DNA from 3 places in the Oryzihumus sp. JJN4-3R genome. Region 1 is predicted to be linked to each of the others. Evidence: predicted binding sites of a transcription regulator. Region 1 holds the regulator's gene; each other region holds the start of a gene.
The links. Region 1 encodes HrcA, which represses chaperone genes, less so after heat shock. Its sites were predicted from a motif close to TTNGCACTCGNNNNNNNCGAGTGCNAA; they were not measured.
Positions count from the first base shown of each region.

Region 2: groES (co-chaperone GroES) is a predicted target of HrcA. The motif match lies at 1,709-1,735, and genes of this name have one in related genera.
Region 3: AC3ANM_RS13505 (Hsp20/alpha crystallin family protein) is a predicted target of HrcA. The motif match lies at 1,538-1,564, and genes of this name have one in related genera.

Region 1 is NZ_CM173229.1:3,890,229-3,893,429, reverse strand. It holds gene AC3ANM_RS18555 (16S rRNA (uracil(1498)-N(3))-methyltransferase) at 1-234, opposite strand, end outside; gene dnaJ (molecular chaperone DnaJ) at 238-1,362, opposite strand; gene hrcA (heat-inducible transcriptional repressor HrcA) at 1,415-2,446, opposite strand; gene AC3ANM_RS18540 (DUF3097 domain-containing protein) at 2,524-3,201, shown strand, end outside.
Region 2 is NZ_CM173229.1:3,174,684-3,177,884, forward strand. It holds gene AC3ANM_RS15225 (ribokinase) at 1-425, shown strand, start outside; gene AC3ANM_RS15230 (THUMP-like domain-containing protein) at 433-1,659, opposite strand; gene groES (co-chaperone GroES) at 1,892-2,188, shown strand; gene groL (chaperonin GroEL) at 2,289-3,201, shown strand, end outside.
Region 3 is NZ_CM173229.1:2,822,700-2,825,900, forward strand. It holds gene AC3ANM_RS13500 (PP2C family protein-serine/threonine phosphatase) at 58-1,359, opposite strand; gene AC3ANM_RS13505 (Hsp20/alpha crystallin family protein) at 1,666-2,142, shown strand; gene AC3ANM_RS13510 (dsRBD fold-containing protein) at 2,259-2,528, opposite strand; gene AC3ANM_RS13515 (NAD(P)/FAD-dependent oxidoreductase) at 2,605-3,201, opposite strand, start outside.

The DNA.
Region 1 (3,201 bases):
GGCGGTGAGGACCTCGACCCGCTCCAGGCGCAGCGTCAGCTCGTCACGCCCGGCCGCCTCCACGACGGCGGCGGCGCGGGTGCCGGCGCCGTCGGAGAGCAGCACCGGCTCACCCACGCCGATCCGCCGGACGGTGGCGGCGTGGCGCCCCTCCGGCCCGTCGAGCAGCACGGTCGCGCCGGCCTGCGCTCCCTGCAGCTGCGCCGGCTCGACGAAGAACAGCGGCGCGGTCACCGGCTACTTGCCCAGGAAGGCGTCACGCAGCTTGCCGAGCAGCCCGTGGGAGACCGGGGCGAGCTGGCCCTCGGGACGCTCCTCCCCCCGCAGGACGGCGAGCTGGCGCAGCAGGTCCTCCTGTGCGGCGTCGAGCCTGGTCGGGGTCTGCACGTTGACGTGGACGATGAGGTCGCCGCGACCGGTGCCCCGCAGGTGGGTGACGCCGAGGCCGCGCATGGTCACGACGTCGCCGGCCTGGGTGCCGGGGCGGACCTCGAGGTCCTTCATCCCGTCGAGGGTGTCGAGCTTGAAGCTCGTGCCGAGCGCCGCGGCCGTCATCGGCAGGTCCACCGAGCAGTGCAGGTCGTCCCCACGCCGCTGGAAGGTCTCGTGGCCGGTGACGTGGATCTCGACGTAGAGGTCGCCGGCCGGGCCGGCGCCCTGACCGACCTCACCCTCACCGGCGAGCTGGATGCGCGTGCCGGTGTCCACGCCGGCGGGCACCCGGATCTTCAGGGTGCGACGGGTCCGCACGCGGCCGTCGCCGGAGCACTCGAAGCACGGGTCGGAGATGACCGTGCCGTAGCCCTGGCAGGCGGTGCACGGACGGGAGGTCATCACCTGGCCGAGGAAGGAGCGCTGGACCTGCTGCACCTCGCCGCGACCCGCGCACACGTCACAGGTGCGCGTGCCGGTGCCCGGCTGGGAGCCGTCGCCGTGGCAGGTGCCGCACTCGACGGCGGTGTCGACGGTCAGCTCGCGCTCGGCCCCGAAGACGGCCTGCGACAGGTCGATGTCCACGCGGATCAGGGCGTCCTGGCCACGACGCTTGCGCGAGCGCGGCCCGCGGGCCGCGCCCCCGGCGGCACCGCCGAAGAAGGCGTCCATGATGTCGCTGAAGGAGAAGCCCTGGCCGAATCCGCCGGCCTGGCCGCCGTAGGGGTCGGCGCCCATGTCGTAGGCGCGCTTCTTCTCCGGGTCGGAGAGGACGTCGTAGGCCTGCGAGACGCGCTTGAACTCGTCCTCGGCCTCCGGGCCGGAGTTCACGTCCGGGTGGAGCTTGCGGGCGAGGCGTCGGTAGGCGCGCTTGATCTCTTCTGCTGTCGCGTCACGGCTGACGCCGAGGTCCTGGTAGTAGTCGTTCAACGAAAGTCCTTGTCAGGATTGCGAATCAGGCTCGGGCAGGGTTGGCGGTCGGTCAGGGGGCGAGGATCTCGGAGACGTAGCGGGCCACCGCGCGCACCGAGGCCATCGTCGTGGGGTAGTCCATGCGGGTCGGGCCGAGGACGCCGAGGCCGGCGACGAGGTCACGGCCGGTGCCGTAGCCCGTGCTGACGACCGAGGTCGTCTGCAGGCCCTCGTGGGGGTTCTCGTGGCCGATGCGCACCGCGACGGTGTCGCTGTCGGCGCCCATGGTCCCGAGCAGCTTGAGCAGCACGACGTGCTCCTCCAGCGCCTCGAGCACGGGGCCGATGCTGAGCGGGAAGTCCGTGCCGAACCGGGCCAGGTTGGCCGTGCCGGCCAGCACGACCCGCTCCTCGCGCTCCTCGACGAGGGCGTCGTCCAGGGCCCGCACGACGGCGCGCACGAGGTCCCGGTGGGCCGGCTCGAACCGCTCGGGCAGGGACTGCAGCTGGCCGGCCGCCTCGGTCAGCGGCTTGCCGGCGGCCTCGGCGTTGAGCCGCGAGCGGATGTCGGCGACGAGACGCTCCCCCGTCGGGGCGACCAGGTCGTGGCTGGTCTCCAGGACCCGCTGCTCGACCCGGCCGGTGTTGGTGATGAGCACCACCATGAGGCGGTGCGCGCCGACGGGCACCAGCTCGACGTGGCGCACCGCGCTGCGGGTGAGCGAGGGGTACTGCATGACCGCGACCTGGCGGGTCAGCGTGGCCAGCAGGCGCACGGTGCGGTCGACCACGTCGTCGAGGTCGACGGCGCCCTCGAGGAACTGGGCGATGGCCGCCCGCTCCGCCGGGCTCATCGGCTTGACGGCACTGAGCTTGTCGACGAAGACCCGGTAGCCCAGGTCGGTCGGCACCCGGCCGGCGCTGGTGTGCGGGGCCGAGATCAGCCCCTCCTCCTCCAGCGCGGCCATGTCGTTGCGCACGGTGGCCGCCGACACGCCGAGCTGATGACGCTCGAGCAGGCTCTTCGAACCGACCGGCTCGGAGGTCTGCACGTAGTCCTGGACGATGGCGCGCAGCACAGCCAGGCGGCGTTCCTCACTCACAGGCTCCACCTCCTCAGGGGACGAGCAGTCGAATCTGGCACTCAAACCGGCTGAGTGCCAAGTCTACGATGCCTGCCGTGACGGATCGATACGGCGCCGATGTCCTGTCCGGAGACTGGAAGGCCCCGCGGGGTGGACGCTCCCGCGAGGTGGAAGCCGAGCACGGCCTCGTGGTGGAGGACGTCGAGACGGGGTGGTGTGGTGCCGTGGTGCGGGTGGAGAAGGCCGGCGGGGTGCACGTGGTCCACCTCGAGGACCGGCGCGGCCGCACCCGCGGCTTCAGCCTGGGCCCGGGGTTCCTCCTGGACGGCTCCCCCGTCACGTTGACCCCACCGACCACGGCAGCCCGGGAGGCCGCAGCCGCCGCGCGCGCCGCCGCCTCCCGCACGGCCAGCGGCTCCCGCGCCGTCCACGGCCTCAAGGCGCGGGTCGCCTCCGGTTCGCGGATCTTCGTCGAGGGCCGGCACGACGCCGAGCTCGTCGAGAAGGTCTGGGGCGACGACCTGCGGATCGAGGGGGTCGTCGTGGAGCTGCTCGAGGGCGTCGACGACCTCGCCGCCGCCATCCGGGACTTCGACCCCGGCCCGACCCGCCGGATGGGCGTGCTGGTGGACCACCTCGTGCCGGGGACCAAGGAGAGCCGGCTGGTGCAGGAGGCGCGGGCGCTGCGCCGCTACGCGCCCTACGTGAAGATCCTGGGCCACCCGTACGTCGACGTGTGGGAGTCCGTGCGCCCGCAACGCCTGGGGTGGCAG
Region 2 (3,201 bases), 720 kb from region 1:
TGTCGATGGAGGTGCCCGCCGCGGCGGTGGCCGCCGCCGTGCGCCGGGCCGCCGACCGCGGAGCCCGCGTGGTCCTCAACCTCGCGCCGTATGCCGCCCTCCCGCCCGACGTCGTCGCCCTCGCCGACCCGGTGGTCGTCAACGAGCACGAGGCGCTCGCGCTCGCCGACTCCGAGCTGCTGCCCGGCTCGCTGCTGGTGACCTTCGGGGCGAACGGCGCGGCGTGGGACGGCATACCGGCTCCGGCCGTGGGCGTGCCGGAGGGGGAGGTGGTCGACACGACCGGGGCCGGGGACGCGTTCTGCGGCGCGCTGGCCGCGGCCCTGGCACGCGGCCTCGGGCGCGACGACGCGCTGGCCGCGGCCCTGGCGGCCGGCGCCGAGGCGGTCCGCCACCACGGGGCGCAGCCCGACCCCGAGCTCTGAGAGGTGGTCAGGCGGGGCGGACGGCCAGGACGACCTGCTGGCCGGCGACCCGGGTCAGCACCACGGTCAGCTCGGTGGTGCCGGTCAGGCGCAGCTGGCGGCGCAGCGTGTCGGAGTCGGTGCTGACGCCGCGCTTCTTGATCGTCAGGTTGCCGATGCCGCGCTCGCGCAGCCAGGCGCGCAGCGTCTTGACGTGGAAGGGCATCGCCTCGGTGACCACGAACCGCCTCGCCCACGGCAGGTCCACTGCCCGGTCGGCGCTGACGTAGCCCAGACCGGTGTCCACCTCGACGCCGTCGGTCTCGGCCGTGAGCGCGCCCACCAGGCCGGCGCGGATGACGGCCCGGTCGGGCTCGTAGAGGAACTGGCCCACGTCGGCCAGCGACGCGGCCGTCGGCGCCGGCAGCGGCGCGTCGGCCTGGGTGACCGTCGAGGCCTCGCCGCCGGGTCCGAGGACCAGCGCGCTGCGCCCGGCGCGGTCCACGAGGCCGCCCCACCACACCGCGCACTCGAGGACCTCACCACCGAGGGAGGTCCACTGCGCCTCCGCGCCGGGCGGCAGCGAGGTGTGCGGGAAGGCCGGGCTCAGCTTGGCGCCGGTCGCCGGGAGGGCGGTCGCGATCTCGCGGACGGTGTCCCAGCTGGGGGAGATGGCCTGCAGGCTGAACACGCGTCGGGTCCGGCCCTTGGCGTCGGCGACCCCGGGGGTGCGCCGGGCCGGGTCGAGCCACGCGCCGGCGTGCCGGGCCGCCTCACCGGTGGGCAGCTCGGTCTCCTCGACGGTGCGCACCAGGGTGCGGGCCGAGGGCCAGTGACGCAGGTTGACCCCGGCGATGGCCGCGGCCACCTCGTCGGCGTCGACGGCGGTCACCTCCAGGTCGAGCCCGGCGAACGCCATCGCGTCCGAGCCGATGCCGCAGCCGAGGTCGAGCACGTGCTGGACGCCCGCCTCCCGGAAGCGGGAGGCGTGCCGCGCGGCGATCTCCAGCCGGGTCGCCTGCTCCAGGCCGTCGGCGGTGAACATCATCCCGCCGGCGAACTCCCCGAACTTCTCGCGCGCCCTGGCACGCAGCCGCGACTGGGTCAGCGCCGCGGCCACCAGCTCGGGGTCGAACCCGGCCTCCCGCAGTCGCTGGCCGAGCTGCATGGCCGTGGACTCGTCATACGGGGGGAGCGACTGCAGCAGCCCCCATCCCTCGCCCGAGACGAGCTTCTCCACCGCGGCGAGGTCCATGGCGCACATCCTCCCGCATGAGCGGGCCGTGCCGCGCACCGCTCGCCGGCTGGCACTCGAGTTGACCGAGTGCTAAGTGCAGACCTAGATTCTGACTTGGCACTCGCCCCCGGCAAGTGCCAGCCGCGGCCCCACGGCGCGTCGACCCCCGCGACGGCGACGCACCCGCCAGACCGCACCAGAGCAGTTCCACCAACGTCCACATCGACATTCCCGAAGGGGAGGTCAGCACGTGTCGGTTTCCATCAAGCCGCTCGAAGACCGCATCGTCGTGAAGTCCGTCGAGGCCGAGCAGACGACGGCCTCCGGTCTGGTCATCCCGGACACCGCCAAGGAGAAGCCCCAGGAGGGCGAGGTCCTGGCGATCGGTCCCGGCCGCATCGACGACAAGGGCAACCGCGTCCCGCTCGACGTTGCCGTGGGTGACAAGGTCATCTACAGCAAGTACGGCGGCACCGAGGTCAAGTACGCCGGCGAGGAGTACCTCATCCTCTCCGCCCGCGACGTCCTCGCGGTTGTCACCAGCTGAGCTTCTGCTCCGTATGACGCGCCCCGGCGACGTGCCTGACACCAGGTGCGCGTCGGGGCACGTCCGTTGAACCACCCCTTACGACTGAAGGACACACTTCATGCCCAAGACGCTGGAGTTCGACGACTCCGCCCGCAAGGCGCTCGAGCGCGGTGTGGACGCCCTCGCCAACGCCGTCAAGGTGACGCTCGGCCCCAAGGGCCGCAACGTCGTCATCGACAAGAAGTGGGGCGCCCCCACCATCACCAACGATGGCGTGACCATCGCCCGTGAGGTGGAGCTCGAGGACCCCTACGAGAACCTCGGCGCCCAGCTCGCCAAGGAGGTCGCGACCAAGACCAACGACGTCGCCGGTGACGGCACGACGACGGCCACGGTCCTGGCCCAGGCCATGGTCAAGGAGGGCCTGCGCAACGTTGCCGCGGGCGCCGCCCCCGCCGGCCTCAAGCGCGGCATCGACAAGGCCGTCGAGGCGGTCAACACCCGCCTGCTCGACACGGCCCGCGAGGTCGAGGGCAAGGACGAGATCGCCCAGGTCGCCACGCTGTCCGCGCAGGACGCCACCATCGGCGACCTCATCGCCGACGCGTTCGACAAGGTCGGCAAGGACGGCGTCATCACGGTCGAGGAGTCCTCCACGACCGCGATGGAGCTCGACTTCACCGAGGGCATGCAGTTCGACAAGGGCTACCTCTCGCCCTACTTCGTCACCGACGCCGAGCGCATGGAGACCGTCCTCGAGGACGCCTACGTCCTGATCAACCAGGGCAAGATCTCCGCCGTCGCCGACCTGCTGCCGGTGCTGGAGAAGGTCGTCAAGTCGGGCAAGCCGTTGCTGATCATCGCCGAGGACATCGAGGGCGAGGCCCTGTCCACCCTGGTGGTCAACAAGATCCGCGGCACCTTCAACGCCGTCGCCGTCAAGGCGCCCGGCTTCGGTGACCGCCGCAAGGCGATGCTGCAGGACATGGCCGTCCTCACCGGTGGCCAGGTCATCTCCGAGGAGGTCGGGC
Region 3 (3,201 bases), 1.1 Mb from region 1:
GTACCCGATCCCGTCGCAGAACATGCATCGACGCTGCTCCGGCGGGTCGGCTGACGGTCAGCGGGTCAGCGTGAGCAGGGCCAGGTCGTCGCGCAGCTCGCCGTCGACGAGCTTGACCACCTCGAAGGCCAGCTCGCCCGCCAGGTCCTCGACGGAGCGCCCGTCCCGCGCTGCGAGCAGCATCGCGAGCGTCCCCTCGCCGAGCTCGACCCCGCACGGGTCGCGGGCCTCGGTGACCCCGTCGGTGTGGAGCAGCAACGTCTCCCCGGGGGCCAGCCGGACCGGGACGGTCTCGATAGCGACGTCGGGCACGGCGCCGACGAGCATCCCCGGGCACCGCACGAGGCGGACGCTGCCGTCGGAGGCACGGACCAGCGGGTCGGGGTGGCCGCCGGAGGCGACGTGCAGGGTCAGCGGACCGGGGCCGGCGTCAGCGCGGAAGGTGAGCAGGGTCAGGGTCGTGAACCGGCCGTCCCGCTCCTCGGCGAGCAGCGCGTCGTTCAGCCGGCGCAGCACGAGCGCGGGGTCGTCGGTGTCGTGGGCCAGGGCGTTCAGCAGGTGACGCACCGCCGAGCTGAGGGCCGCCGCGGCCGGCCCCCTGCCGCACACGTCGCCGAGCGTGACCCACCAGCGGTCCGGCGCTGTGCGAAACACGTCGTAGTAGTCAGCGCCGATGTCACTGCCGGTCGTGCCCGAGCGGTGGTGGGCCGACAGGCGCACGCCGGGCACGAGCGGCAGGCTCGGTGGCAGCAGGCTCGCCTGGAGCGCGTGCACGCACTGCTGCAGCTCCCCGTGGAGCCGGGCCTTGTCGATGGCCGAGCCGGCACGGCGTCCCAGCTCGGCCGCAAGGGCCTGGTCCTCGGCGCTCAGCCGGCGCCCCCCGCACGTCAGGAGCAGCATCGACCCCACCGGGCGCCCGGCGGTGGTGAGCGGCAGGGTCAGCGCGGTCGTCGCCCCCAGGCCCGCGAGCAGGTGGCGCAGGCCCGAGCCCGGAGCGTCGGGCCCGGCGGCGGGGTCGCCGGTCGTGGTGTCGAGGTCGACGACGACCCCGGCCGGCAGGCGGCTCATCAGGCCGAGCAGCAGCCGCGTGCCGGGCGCCTCGCGCAGCCGTTGCGCCAGGTCGGCGCACTGCGGGTCTCGGTGGTCGAGGGCGCAACGCCGCACGCGGTCGCCGCCGGGGACCTCCACGAGGCACCAGTCGGCGATCCCGCCCACGGCCAGCTCTGCCGTCTGCCACACGGTGTCCTCGAGCTCCAGTGGGGCGTCGAGCAGGCGCAGCGCGCGGGCCAGCATCTCCTCGCGTCGGGCGGCGGCTGGGCCCGGCTCGGGGTGGACGGCCCGGGGCGGGCCAGCCTGCACGGGCGCGCCAGGCCCTGTCTCGACAACTGCTCCCCGACCGGACATCGCTGCCCCCGTTCCCCCGCCACCCCCGGGGCGGGCTCACAGGCCACTGTGCCGCAGCAGCGCGTTCGGTGAGCCTGCTTTGGGGGAATCTGTGAGCTGCGCTGACTGCCGGGTATGCCGTGCCGCCAGTCCCTTGGCCCGCCCATGCCTCTGGTGCTACACCGAAGGTGTCGCGCGGGGGCGCCTCACCAACCAGCGTGCCCACCGCGGACCGACCGCGGCGAGGACCGCCGCGGCGCGACATACGAGGAGGTGGTTCTGGTGGCCTTCAGCTATGACCCGTTCCGTGACCTCGACGCCCTGACCGAGCGCATGTTCAGCCGGGCCTCCGAGGTGGGGCAGGCAGTGCGTGCGATGCCGGTCGACCTGTTCCGGTCGGGTGACCACTACGTCCTGCGCTGCGACCTCCCGGGGGCTGACCCCGGCTCGGTCGACGTGGGTGTCGACGGCCGGACGCTCACGATCCGCGCCCAGCGCTCGGCCCAGCCCGAGGACGTGGAATGGCTCACCCAGGAGCGGCCAACGGGAACCTTCGCGCGGCAGCTCACGCTCGGGCGCGGGCTCGACGTGGACAGCATCGAGGCGACCTACGCGGACGGGGTGTTGACCCTGAGCCTGCCGGTGGCCGCGGAGTCCAAGCCCCGGCGGATCCCCGTGTCGGTCGGCGCCGAGTCCGAGAAGCCGGCCATCAGCGGGAGCGGGCCGACCCCGGCCGCACCGGCTCCACCGGCCGGCTGAGTCGCGGCAAGGCAACGGGTCCCGGGTCGGCGCCCGGGACCCGTTGCCTTGGCTCCCCGCAGCTGCGTGTCCTCAGGCGGCTGTCGCCGGGAGGACCCTCGTTGCCTGGAGGACCCTCACTGCGTCAGGTGCACGGGCTTGTGGGTCACCGCGCCGATGTCCTCCGCTGCGGCACTCAGCAGCTGGGCCGCGAGGTCGGCCAGGGCGCGCGCCGTCGCGAGCTCGTCGCCGATCTCGGGGACCTCGGAGTCGACCGGGTTGCGCCGGGCGCTGCCGTGCCCGGTGTGCAGCGGGCCGTCCGGGTGGTGCAGCCGGGCCTGGGCGCGCGTCTCCCCGTCGTGCTCGTCGATGTAGATGTCGACCTTCCAGTGCTTGGTCTGGGTCATGGCGGCCTCCCGTCGGGTGGTCTCCAGCGTGGCTGCGCCAGAGCCCGGACGGTCAGGGGCGAAGGTCCCCGGGGGGTCAGCCGGCCAGGTCGCCCAGGTCGACGGTGCTGTCGGCGAGTTGGGCGGGGTCGACCTTGGCGCGGGAGCGCACCAGGGCCTTGATCCCGTCAGCCTGGTCCCAGATGTTGGCGTTCAGGCCCGCGACGACGCGGCCACCGGCCAGCCAGAAGGCGAGGAACTCCCGGCCGGCGGGGTCCCCGCGGAAGACGACCTGGTCCCACTCCGACGCGTAGCCGTTGTACTCCATGCCGAAGTCGTACTGGTCGGAGTAGAAGTAGGGCACCCTCTCGTAGGGTGTGCCCGCGCCGAGCATGTTGCGCGCTGCGGCCGGCCCCTGGTTCAGGGCGTTGGCCCAGTGCTCGACCCGGACCCGCTTGTCGTAGAACGGGTGCCAGGCGTTGGCCACGTCGCCGGCGGCGTAGATGTCGGGGTGGCTGGTGCGCAGTGTCGCGTCGGTGAGGACCCCGTTGTCGACGTCGAGCCCGGCGGCGCGGGCGAGCTCGTCGCGGGGGGCCGCGCCGACGCCCATGACGACGAGGTCGCCCTCGACGAGGGTCCCGTCGGCGGTGCGCACACCGGTGGCGGAGGTGTCGCCCTCGACCCGCTCCACGCC